Regions from separate parts of the Acuticoccus kandeliae genome, predicted to be linked through region 2. Evidence: predicted binding sites of a transcription regulator. Region 2 holds the regulator's gene; each other region holds the start of a gene.
The links. Region 2 encodes PhoB, which activates phosphate uptake and scavenging genes when phosphate is short. Its sites were predicted from a motif close to TGTCATNNANCTGTCAT; they were not measured.
Positions count from the first base shown of each region.

Region 1: DBV35_RS25250 (PhoX family protein) is a predicted target of PhoB. The motif match lies at 1,147-1,163, and genes of this name have one in related genera.
Region 3: DBV35_RS06375 (esterase-like activity of phytase family protein) is a predicted target of PhoB. The motif match lies at 1,216-1,232, and genes of this name have one in related genera.

Region 1 covers NZ_QBBV01000004.1:442,256-445,528, reverse strand. Annotated here, with positions in the region: gene DBV35_RS25250 (PhoX family protein) at 1-1,074, opposite strand, end outside; gene DBV35_RS25245 (VOC family protein) at 1,360-1,788, shown strand; gene DBV35_RS25240 (GFA family protein) at 1,893-2,321, shown strand; gene DBV35_RS25235 (family 8 glycosyl hydrolase) at 2,376-3,273, opposite strand, start outside.
Region 2 covers NZ_QBBV01000003.1:30,821-34,093, forward strand. Annotated here, with positions in the region: gene DBV35_RS19475 (aspartate aminotransferase family protein) at 1-683, opposite strand, end outside; gene DBV35_RS19480 (GcrA family cell cycle regulator) at 878-1,498, shown strand; gene phoB (phosphate regulon transcriptional regulator PhoB) at 1,544-2,236, opposite strand; gene phoU (phosphate signaling complex protein PhoU) at 2,239-2,967, opposite strand; gene pstB (phosphate ABC transporter ATP-binding protein PstB) at 3,010-3,273, opposite strand, start outside.
Region 3 covers NZ_QBBV01000001.1:1,388,307-1,391,579, reverse strand. Annotated here, with positions in the region: gene DBV35_RS06385 (hypothetical protein) at 1-54, opposite strand, end outside; gene DBV35_RS06380 (FAD-dependent oxidoreductase) at 118-1,164, opposite strand; gene DBV35_RS06375 (esterase-like activity of phytase family protein) at 1,292-2,656, shown strand; gene DBV35_RS06370 (DUF4396 domain-containing protein) at 2,693-3,273, opposite strand, start outside.

The DNA of each region.
Region 1 (3,273 bases), on a different contig from region 2:
GCCACGCTCATCGTCGCCCATATAGACGACGACGCGGCCGTCCGGCGCGATCGCCGCGGCGGCGTTCTCGTGCTTGATGCGGCCGAGCGCGGTGCGCTTCACCGGCGTGGAGGTCGGGTCGGACGGGTCGATCTCGACGATGTAGCCCGCGCGGTGCGGCTCGTTCGGGTTCTTCGTCACGTCGAAGCGCGCGTCGAACGCATGATAGTTGTAGCCCGCGCCCTTGGCGTTGATGCCGTAGCGCTTGTAGCCGTTGGCGACCGTCTCGTCGGACGGCAGGTCGCCGTTCGCGCCGAAATAGCCGTTGAAGTTCTCTTCGCAGGTCAGATAGGTGCCCCAGGGGGTCTGGCCCGCGCCGCAATTGTTGAAGGTGCCGAGCGACTGCGTGCCGGTCGGGTCGGCTTCGGTCTGCAGCAGCGGATGGCCGGCGGCCGGGCCGTCGATCGCCATCGGGGAGAGGTGCGTGATGCGGCGGTTGAACGGGCTGTCGGTGACGACGGTCCAGCCGTCCTCGCCCTCGGCGATCTCCATCACGGCGACGCCCTGGAGCTTCTGCAGGAGCTCGACGTCTTCCGCGGTCGCCGGCGTGCCGTCGGCGGTGTGCGGCAGGTTGATGTCGTTGTTCACGTATTCGCTGTTGACGGCGAGGATCTCGTGGCCGTCGACCAGGAAGAGCTCCATGCCGTCGGTGTTCTCACCGAAGACGCGGTCGGCGCCGGCGTTGGGGATGCCGGCCTTCGGGTCGAACGCGGGCGCGTCGGAGAAGAGCGGGTCGCCGCAGCGCACGAGGACCTTCCAGTTGTAGCCGGCCGGAACGTGGATGGTGGAATCGGTCTGCGCGGCGATCTGCTCGAAGGCGAAGCGCGAGGTCTGCGCGGCCTCGGCGGTGCCGCCCTTCACGAAGGCGCTGCCCATGACGAGCGCGCCGGAGCCGAAGGCGAGAGTGCCGCCGAGGAAGCCGCGCCGGGAGATGGCGCGCTCGACGACCCGGTCAAATTCCTGGACCTCGGGGCGGGGGAAGTTCAGCTCATCCCACTCGTCGGCCGAAAGCTTTGTCTTGTTGATCGGTTCCAAGATTCGACACTCCTGCGAAGCAGCAAAATCCTCGGCTGGATGCCAAGGTCAGAATACGTCTAATTTTAATATTTGACAGTGAAATGACACCGGGGGTTTCCGTTAAGCATCTGAAATATAAGAGAGAATTGTATATTTCTTCAGGTTGGGGCATGGGCTTTTCTCATCCTGCGGCAATACTGCGCGGGCCTCTCCGCGCCCGGGATCGACAAATCGGCGGAGGCCTTTATGTGGTCCCTTGTGCCGCGCCGTCCGTGCGGCGCGCGACGGCAGGGAGGGACGGAGATGACTCCGCAACGGGTGACGCTCATCACCTTGGGTGTCGAGGACATGGCGCGGGCGCGGGCCTTTTACGGCGCGCTCGGCTGGGTCGAGGTGCCGGGCGAGACCGACAGCGTGGTCTTCTACAGGATGGCGGGCTCGGCGCTCGCGCTCTTCGGCAAGGCCGATCTGGCGCAGGACCAGGGGCGGCTGGACGCCGCGCTCGGCACCGGCGCGGTGACGCTCGCGCAGAATTTCCCCGACGCCGCCGCGGTGGACGCCGCCTTCGAGGCCGCGCTCGCGGCCGGGGCGCGGCCGCTGAAGCGGCCCGAGAAGGTCTTCTGGGGCGGCTATTCGGGCTACTATGAAGACCCCGACGGCCACGTCTGGGAGGTCGCGCACAACCCCTTCTGGCACCTCGACGCGGACGGGGCGCTCACGATCCCGCAATAGACCGAGACGCCCTTCGCGCACACGCCCGCCTCGCAGACGCCCTCTGGCCGGATCATGGCCGCCGTCCGTGCTATCCTTTCGCGCCCTTATCCTGGGAGGACATGATGGCGAATACGCACGAAGGCTCCTGCTTCTGTGGCGCGGTCAAGATCGAGGTGACGGGGGACCCCGTCGCGATGGGATATTGTCATTGCACGAGTTGCCGGCAGTGGTCCGCCGGTCCCGTAAATGCATTTACCTTGTGGGCCCCCGAGACGGTCCGCGTGGTCAAGGGGGAGGAGCATCTCAAGGTCTTCAGCAAGACCGCGTTCACGGACCGCAAGTGGTGCGCGCTGTGCGGCGGCCACCTGATGGCGGGCCATCCGACGATCAACCTCGTCGATGTCTACGCCGCGATCCTGCCCACCGTCGCGTTCCATCCCGGCGTCCACGTGAACTACGCCGAGACCGTCCTGCCCATGAAGGACGGCTTGCCCAAGCTGAAGGACTTCCCCGCCGAGTTCGGCGGCTCCGGCGAGATGGTGCCCGAGTAGCGCCGCTCCACCGCGCGGAGCGCCCCGGTCCGACGCGGCCGGGGCGCGCATCCATCAGAAGCGGATGCACTCCGGGTGCTTGGTGTAGAGCTGGTGGATCACGATCAGATGGAGCGCGGAGCTGAAATAGGTCTCCGGGCGGAACTGGAGGAGCTCGATCGGGATCGCCTCACCAGAGGCCACGCAGGCAACCGAGGCCGCGATCAGCCGGTAGCCCGAATTCTGCATATGGCCGACGCGCTCGCCGCGGCCCGGATCGAAGATGCCGGGGATGCCGCCATATTGCTTGAAGCGGTCGTCGATGATCTTCAGCACATCCGGCCGCGCGGCCCACGGCGTCGACAAGATGTTGATGGGCGCGCGGATCGCGTCATAGGACGAGCGCTTCGGGAAGTTGCGCGCGGGGACGGGATGGTCCGGGTCTGCGACCGAGGTCCAGTCGCTGGGATTCCAGGCCTGGAGCACCCTCAGATAGAAGGACCAGCCGGTCTCGATCGCCGCGCCCCAGGGGTGCTGCGGGGCAAGGTCCGCCACCACCTGCATCATGTCGAAATGATAGTAGGAGAGGTTCACCACCGGCCCGTCCGGCTGCGACGGGGGCATGAAGCCCACCTTTCCCGGCAGCATCACGACGCGGCCCTTGTGGTTCACGAGGACGGACTTGCCGAGCGAGTCGGCCGTCTGCGCGGCGTAGGCGAGATAGTCGCCCCGGTTCCAGCGCTTGGCGGCAAGGCTCAGCATCGCGGCGATGATGAGGTCGGCGTCGGTCGCGTTGTTCCGGTCGACGACGCCCTGGCCCGGCACATATTTCCAGGCGTGGAGGCCGTCCGCATTGCGCAGATTGTCCCGCGTCCAGCTCCAGATCCGGTCGAACGCCTCCGGCAGGTCGGCCGAGAAGGCGATCGCCATGCCGTAGGCCTGGCTCTCCGAGTGGGAGATGCCGCCATTCTCC
Region 2 (3,273 bases):
AAGAGCGTGCCGAGACGGCCGAGACCGGTCTGTACCTCGTCGAAGACGAGCAAGAGGCCGTGCTTGTCGCACAGCGCCCGCAGGCCCTTCAGGACCTGCCGGTCCATGACGCGGATGCCGCCCTCGCCCTGGATCGGCTCGACCATGATGGCGGCCGTATCCGGCCCGATCGCCGCTTCGGCGGCCTTCAGGTCGTTGAACGGCACCTGATCGAACCCGGTGAGGGGCTCACCGAAGCCTTCCAGATATTTGGGCGAGCCGCCGGCCGCGATCGTGCCGAGCGTGCGGCCGTGGAAGGCGCCCTCGACGGTGATGATGCGGGTCCGGTTCGGCGCGCCCTTCACATAATGATAGCGGCGCGCGGCCTTGATCGCCGCCTCGTTCGCCTCGGCGCCCGAGTTGCAGAAGAAGACCCGGTCGGCGAAGGTCGCCGCGCACAGCCGCTCGGCGAGCCGCTCCTGCTCCGGAATCCGGTAGAGGTTGGACGTGTGCCAGACCTTGCCCGCGGCCTCCCGCAGCGTCTCGACGAGATGGGGATGGGCGTGCCCGAGCGCGGTCACCGCAATGCCGGCTCCCATGTCGAGATATCGTCGCCCGTCCGAACCCTCGAGCCACACGCCCTCCCCCTTCTCGAAGGAGATGTCGACGCGGTTGTAGTTCTTGAACAGGCTGTTGAGGGTCATTTCGGCGCCTTTCGCGCTTCTCCACATGAAACTTTTGATGTGGCGGGAACGAGCGGGCTTTCTTCCCGATGGTTGGGGAAAAAGCAAGGTTCGAGTCGTCCGTGAGTCCGAGGGCATAGACGGTGATTCGTCAAATCTCCTAGGATTCGCGTCAGCAAGGCACGATTTCGCGTGCCCCGCATACTCCTCACGGTTTGCCGCGCTTCCTGGCGCCGATCGTCGGCGTGCGGCTGTGGAGTCCCTGTGGATCGGCCGTGGACAAAGGGGGTTGCCCGATGAGCTGGACCGACGAGCGAATCGAAGTGCTGCGGAAACTCTGGGCGGAAGGCCATTCGGCCTCCCAGATCGCGACCACCCTTGGCGGCGTCAGCCGCAATGCGGTGATCGGCAAGATCCATCGACTGGGCCTGTCTGGGCGCGTCAAAACGCCGAAGGCCCGTCCGACGCGCCAGCGCACCGTCAGCGCGCCGGCGCCGTCCGTCCCGCCCCACGTCGCGCGGCCGAAGCCCGCCGGCGCGCAGCCGCGCGTCATGGCCGTCGGCTCGACCGTGGTGAAGGTGGTGGAGCGCGAGGCGCCGCCGATGATCGCCCCGCCCCAGCCCGAGCCGGTCGCGGAGGTCGTGCCGCTGCGCGGTGGGATCACGCTGCTCGATCTCGGACATTCCCATTGCCGCTGGCCGATCGGCGATCCGTCCGATCCGCGCTTCCATTTTTGCGGCGCGCGGACGACGCCGGGTGCCGTCTATTGCAATGCGCACGCTGATCTCGCGTTCCCGCAGCGCGTCGCCAAGAAGGGCAAGGACAGGCCGCACTGAGGCGGCCTCCCGTTCCCCCGGCTGCGACCGCCGGGCCCGCGCGCCTCAGCGCGCGAACTGGTCGTTGAAGGCGTAGCCGGCGCCGCGCACCGTGCGGATCGGGTCGCGGGCCTTGCCGCGGTTCATCGCCTTGCGCAGCCGGCCGATATGGACGTCGACGGTGCGCTCGTCGACATAGACGTCCCGTCCCCACACCCCGTCGAGAAGCTGCTCGCGCGAGAAGACGCGGCCGGGGGACTGCATCAGGAATTCCAGAAGGCGGAACTCGGTCGGGCCGAGATGGACCTCGCGCGTCGCGCGGCGGACGCGGTGCGTCGTTCGGTCGAGCTCGATATCGCCCGCGCGCAGCATCGAGGAGACCACCTCCGGCTTCGAGCGGCGCAGGATCGCCCGCACGCGCGCCATCAGCTCAGGCGTCGAGAACGGCTTCACGACATAATCGTCCGCGCCGGTCGCGAGGCCGCGGATGCGCTCCGTCTCCTCGCCGCGCGCGGTCAGCATGACGACCGGCAGGTGCTCGGACTGGGGCCGCGAGCGGATGCGGCGGCACAGCTCGATGCCGGAGAGGCCCGGCAGCATCCAGTCGAGAATCAGAAGGTCCGGGAGTTCTTCGAGGAGGCGCAGCTCGGCTTCGTCGCCGCGTCGGCAAGCCTCGACATCATATCCGTCGGCTTCGAGATTGTAGCGCAGGAGGAGAATGAGGGGTTCCTCATCCTCCACGATCATGACCCGTGGCACGATCAGGAACTCCTAGGGGGTTTGCTGGTGAAGTCGGCGGGCAGGTAGGCGGACGTGTCGGCCTTCACCCGTGCCTCGGCCGGCTGCTCGCCGGTGACGAGGTAGTGGATGTTCTCGGCGATGTTGGTCGCGTGGTCGCCGATGCGCTCGATGTTCTTCGCGCAGAACAGGAGGTGGGTGCAGAAGGTGATGTTCCGCGGGTCTTCCATCATGTAGGTCAGAAGCTCGCGGAAAATGGACGTGTAGATGGCGTCGACCTCGTCGTCGCGATTGCGCACTTCGAGGGCGGCGGAGAGGTCCTGGCTCGTGAACGCGTCGAGCACGGCCTTCAGCTGCTCGAGCGCGATGTCGGACATGTGCTCCACGCCGAGCGCCACGCGGGTCGGATGGATCCGCCCCTCGATCGCGAGGACGCGCTTGGCGTTGTTCTTCGCAAGGTCCCCGACCCGTTCGAGGTCGGAGGAGATGCGCAGCGCCGCCACGAGCTCGCGCAGCGGCTTGTCGACCGGACGGTGCGCCGCGATCAGATCGACCGCGTGCGCCTCGACCGTGCGCTGCATGGCGTCGAGACGCTGATCGGCGGCGATCACGGCGCGGGCGAGCTGGGTGTCGATCCGGGTCAGCGCGATCACGCTGTCCATCACGAGGCGCTCGGCGAGCCCGCCCATCTCTGCGATCTCACCGGCAAGACTCTGCAACTCACGCTGCCGGTCGCGAACACTATCCGTCACGGACGTCATCCTCCAGATTGTCCGTGCGCCTCGACGATACGATCAGCCGAAAACGCCGGTGATATAGTCCTTCGTCCGCTTCTCTTGCGGATCGTTGAAAATATTCTCAGTCGGGCCTTCCTCGACAAGATAGCCGAGGTGGAAATAGGCGGTGCGGTCGGACACGCGCTGCGCCTGGCTCATCGAGTGCGTCACGATGACGATCGTATAGTTTTCACGCAACTCGCGGATCAACTCTTCGACGCGGGCCGTGGCGATCGGGTCGAGCGCCGAGCACGGCTCGTCCATCAGGATGACTTCCGGGCT
Region 3 (3,273 bases), on a different contig from region 2:
GGGCGTCGACGGCTCGGGTGCGTCCTTCTTCGGGCGTCGATCGTCGTCGACCATCTCAATCTCCTTGAGCGCCTCTTTCCCTAACATGGCGCAATCGGCGCCCGCCCCCAATGGCTCCTAAATCAAAAGACGCGTGACGACGCCGGCACCGCGCAACAGCGTGTCGCGCGCGAGGCGCGCCGCCGGCGACGTGGACGACAGGAGGCGATAGGCCCGGTCGGTGCCGCCGACGATGCGCCGCGCATGGCGCGGGCGGGCGGCGAAATAAGGCGCGAGGTCACCCTCGTCCGCGGCGTCGGCGAAGGAGAACGCGTCGGCGATACCGAGATTCATCCCTTGCCCGCCGACCGGCGAATGGGTGTGCGCGGCGTCCCCGGCGATCGCGATCCGCCCCCGCCCCATCGCCGCCGCGACGCGCAGATTGACGGTGAACGGGTTCGCCCAATGGACCTCGCGCACATTCATCATGCCGCGCGCGACGCCAAGCACGTCCGGATGGTTGCCGATCGCGCGGAAGCGCCCGTTGCCGAGCGTGATGAAGAAGTTGATCTCGCCCCTCTCGCCGAGAACCGCGCACGCGTCCTCCTCGTAGGGCCAGTCGCAGGTGATGTCGGCGAGGCTCCAATCGTTCGGGAGGACGCGCCCCTCGAAGGCGATGCCGAGGGCGGTGCGCGTCGCGCTGTGAGAGCCCTCTGCGCCGAGCGCGAAATCGGCCTCCACCGCGCTGGTCTCGCCCGTCTCGCGGTCGGCAAGGGTGGCAGAGACGCCGCGATCGGACTGGGTGATCGTCTTCAGCTCCGTGTTCCAGCGGACGGAGCCGCCGATCCGCGCCAGCACCTCCGCCATGATGCCCTCGGTCGCGCTCTGGGGCAGCGCCACCATCGTCGGCCAGCGCCGGTCCTGGCCGGGCACCTTGATGCGCGACAGCACCGCCCCGTCGCGCATGATCCGCACGCGCCGCACGCGCTGCCCGGTCTCCAGGATGCGCTGGGCGGCGCCGGATGGGGCAAGCAGGGTCAGCGAGTTGTGGTTCACCGCGACGGCGCGCGACTCGTCGGTGATGCCGGGGTCGCGGTCCGCGATCGTCACACGATGGCCACGACCGATGAGCGCGATCGCGGCGCTCAGACCGACCGGCCCCGCACCGGCGATGAACACGTGCATGACGACCTCCCGAGGCTGCCGAGATGCAAGAGATATGGGGCTTTGCCGAACTGTCAAAGAACAGTCATCGGCCCGTCAATGGCAGCCGCTACCGGCATCGGCACCAATCACGCAATGGAGAGTTTCCATGCTTCGTCACACCGGTCTCGCGGTGGCGCTTTCGGCGCTGATGCTGGCTCCTGCCCTCGCGCAGGACGAAACCGTGTTCCCGGCGACCCTCGCCGGCCACGCCTACATCCCGGCCCTGTCGCTGATCACGCCCCCGGCCGATGCGCCGGCCGACGCCTGGATCAGCGGCAAGTTCGCCGGCGGCGACAACCGCATCGACGCCCCGATGAGCGTCGAGGGCGATGTCGGCGCCTTCCACGGCAAGCGCGGCACGGGCCTCTTCTTCCCCTTCATCGGCCAGCCCCTCCAGGGTTTCTCCGGCTTCGCGATGGAGCGCGCCGAGGACGGCTCGATCTACGCGCTGACCGACAACGGCTTCGGCTCCAAGGCCAACAGCCCCGACACGCTCCTCTTCTTCCACAAGCTGACGCCGGACCTCGAGAACGGTGCCATCTCGGTGAAGGAGACCATCTTCCTGAAGGACCCGAACAAGGTCGTCCCCTTCCGCATCGCCTATGAAGGCACGAAGGAGCGCTACCTCACCGGCTCCGATTTCGACACCGAGAGCCTCCAGATCGTCGGCGACGAGATCTTCATCGGCGACGAGTTCGGCCCCTACATCATCCGCGCGACCAAGGACGGCGTCGTCACCGGCGTCTACCCGACGATCCTCGACGGCGCGGTCCTCAAGGGCCCGGACAACCCGTCCGTGCGCGTCCCGGCCGTCGCCGGCAAGGATTTCCGCGTCGCCCGCTCCGGTGGCTATGAGGGCATGGCGCTCCAGCCGGGCACCGGCCTCCTCTGGGCGATGCTCGAGAAGCCGCTCATGGACGAGACGGGCGCGGCCGGCGAGCCGGTCCTCACCGTCATGGCCTTCGACCCGAAGACCACCGAGTGGACGGGCGAGGTCATCAAGTTCCCGCTCGCCGACGGCGCCACCGCGATCGGCGACTTCAACTTCATCGACGAGACCCGCGCCCTCGTCATCGAGCGTGACAATGGCGAAGGCGACCCGAGCCTGAAGTGCGAAGGCGAGGCGACGCCGGACTGCTTCCCGAACCCGGCGATGATCAAGCGCATCGTCCTCATCGACACCGCCGACGTCCACGAGGACGGCACCGTGCGCCGCATCGGCCACATCGACCTCATGAACATCGACGATCCGAACGGCCTCGCCCTCCTCGACACGGCCGCCGACCGCGACATGAGCGGGACCTACACCGTGCCGTTCTTCACGATCGAGGACGTCATGAAGATCGACGACACGCACATCCTCGTCGGCACCGACAACAACCTGCCCTTCTCCTCGGGCCGCCAGCTCGACGAGGCGATGAACAACGAGTTCTTCCTCCTCTCCGTGCCGGAATTCCTCGCGGCGAAGTGAGCCGCAGGACGCGCGGCGGCGCGCTTCGGCGCGCCGCTACATCACCTCCTTGATGCCGGCCTTCAGGAGGAACCAGTTGGCGGGGTAGCTCGTGGCGAGCCCCGCCAGCATCGCGACCTGCATGAAGAACCAGAATTCCGGCATGGACGCCTCGAGCGGCACGCCGAAGACCGCGCCGAACAGCCAGAAGTGCGCGATCCCCATCACGCCGTACATGCCGACCTGCCACGCCGTCAGCGACAGCGCGTCCGCCTTCAGCGCCGCGACGATCCCCTCGACGAAGCCGAGCCCGCGCATCGGCACGATCGCGAGATACTGGAAGACGATGCCAAAGCCGAAGGCGAGGATGAAGTCGAACACCCAGACGGCGAAGATCCGCTCCGAAAAGAGCGACTGGTAGCCGAACGCCAGCGCGATCGACGGCACCAGGAACATCAGGATCTCGGCGAGGATGTCGCCGACCGTGCAGCCGGCCCCGCAATGGAGCGCCCCCTTGGCGACGGAGACCGGAAACGGCGTCGGCGCCTGCGCCGCCATCGGCCGGCCGCCGCCCATCGGCGCGCCCTCGCCCATCCCTGCGTGGCTCATCCCGGCATGGCTCATCCCGGCGTGGGCCA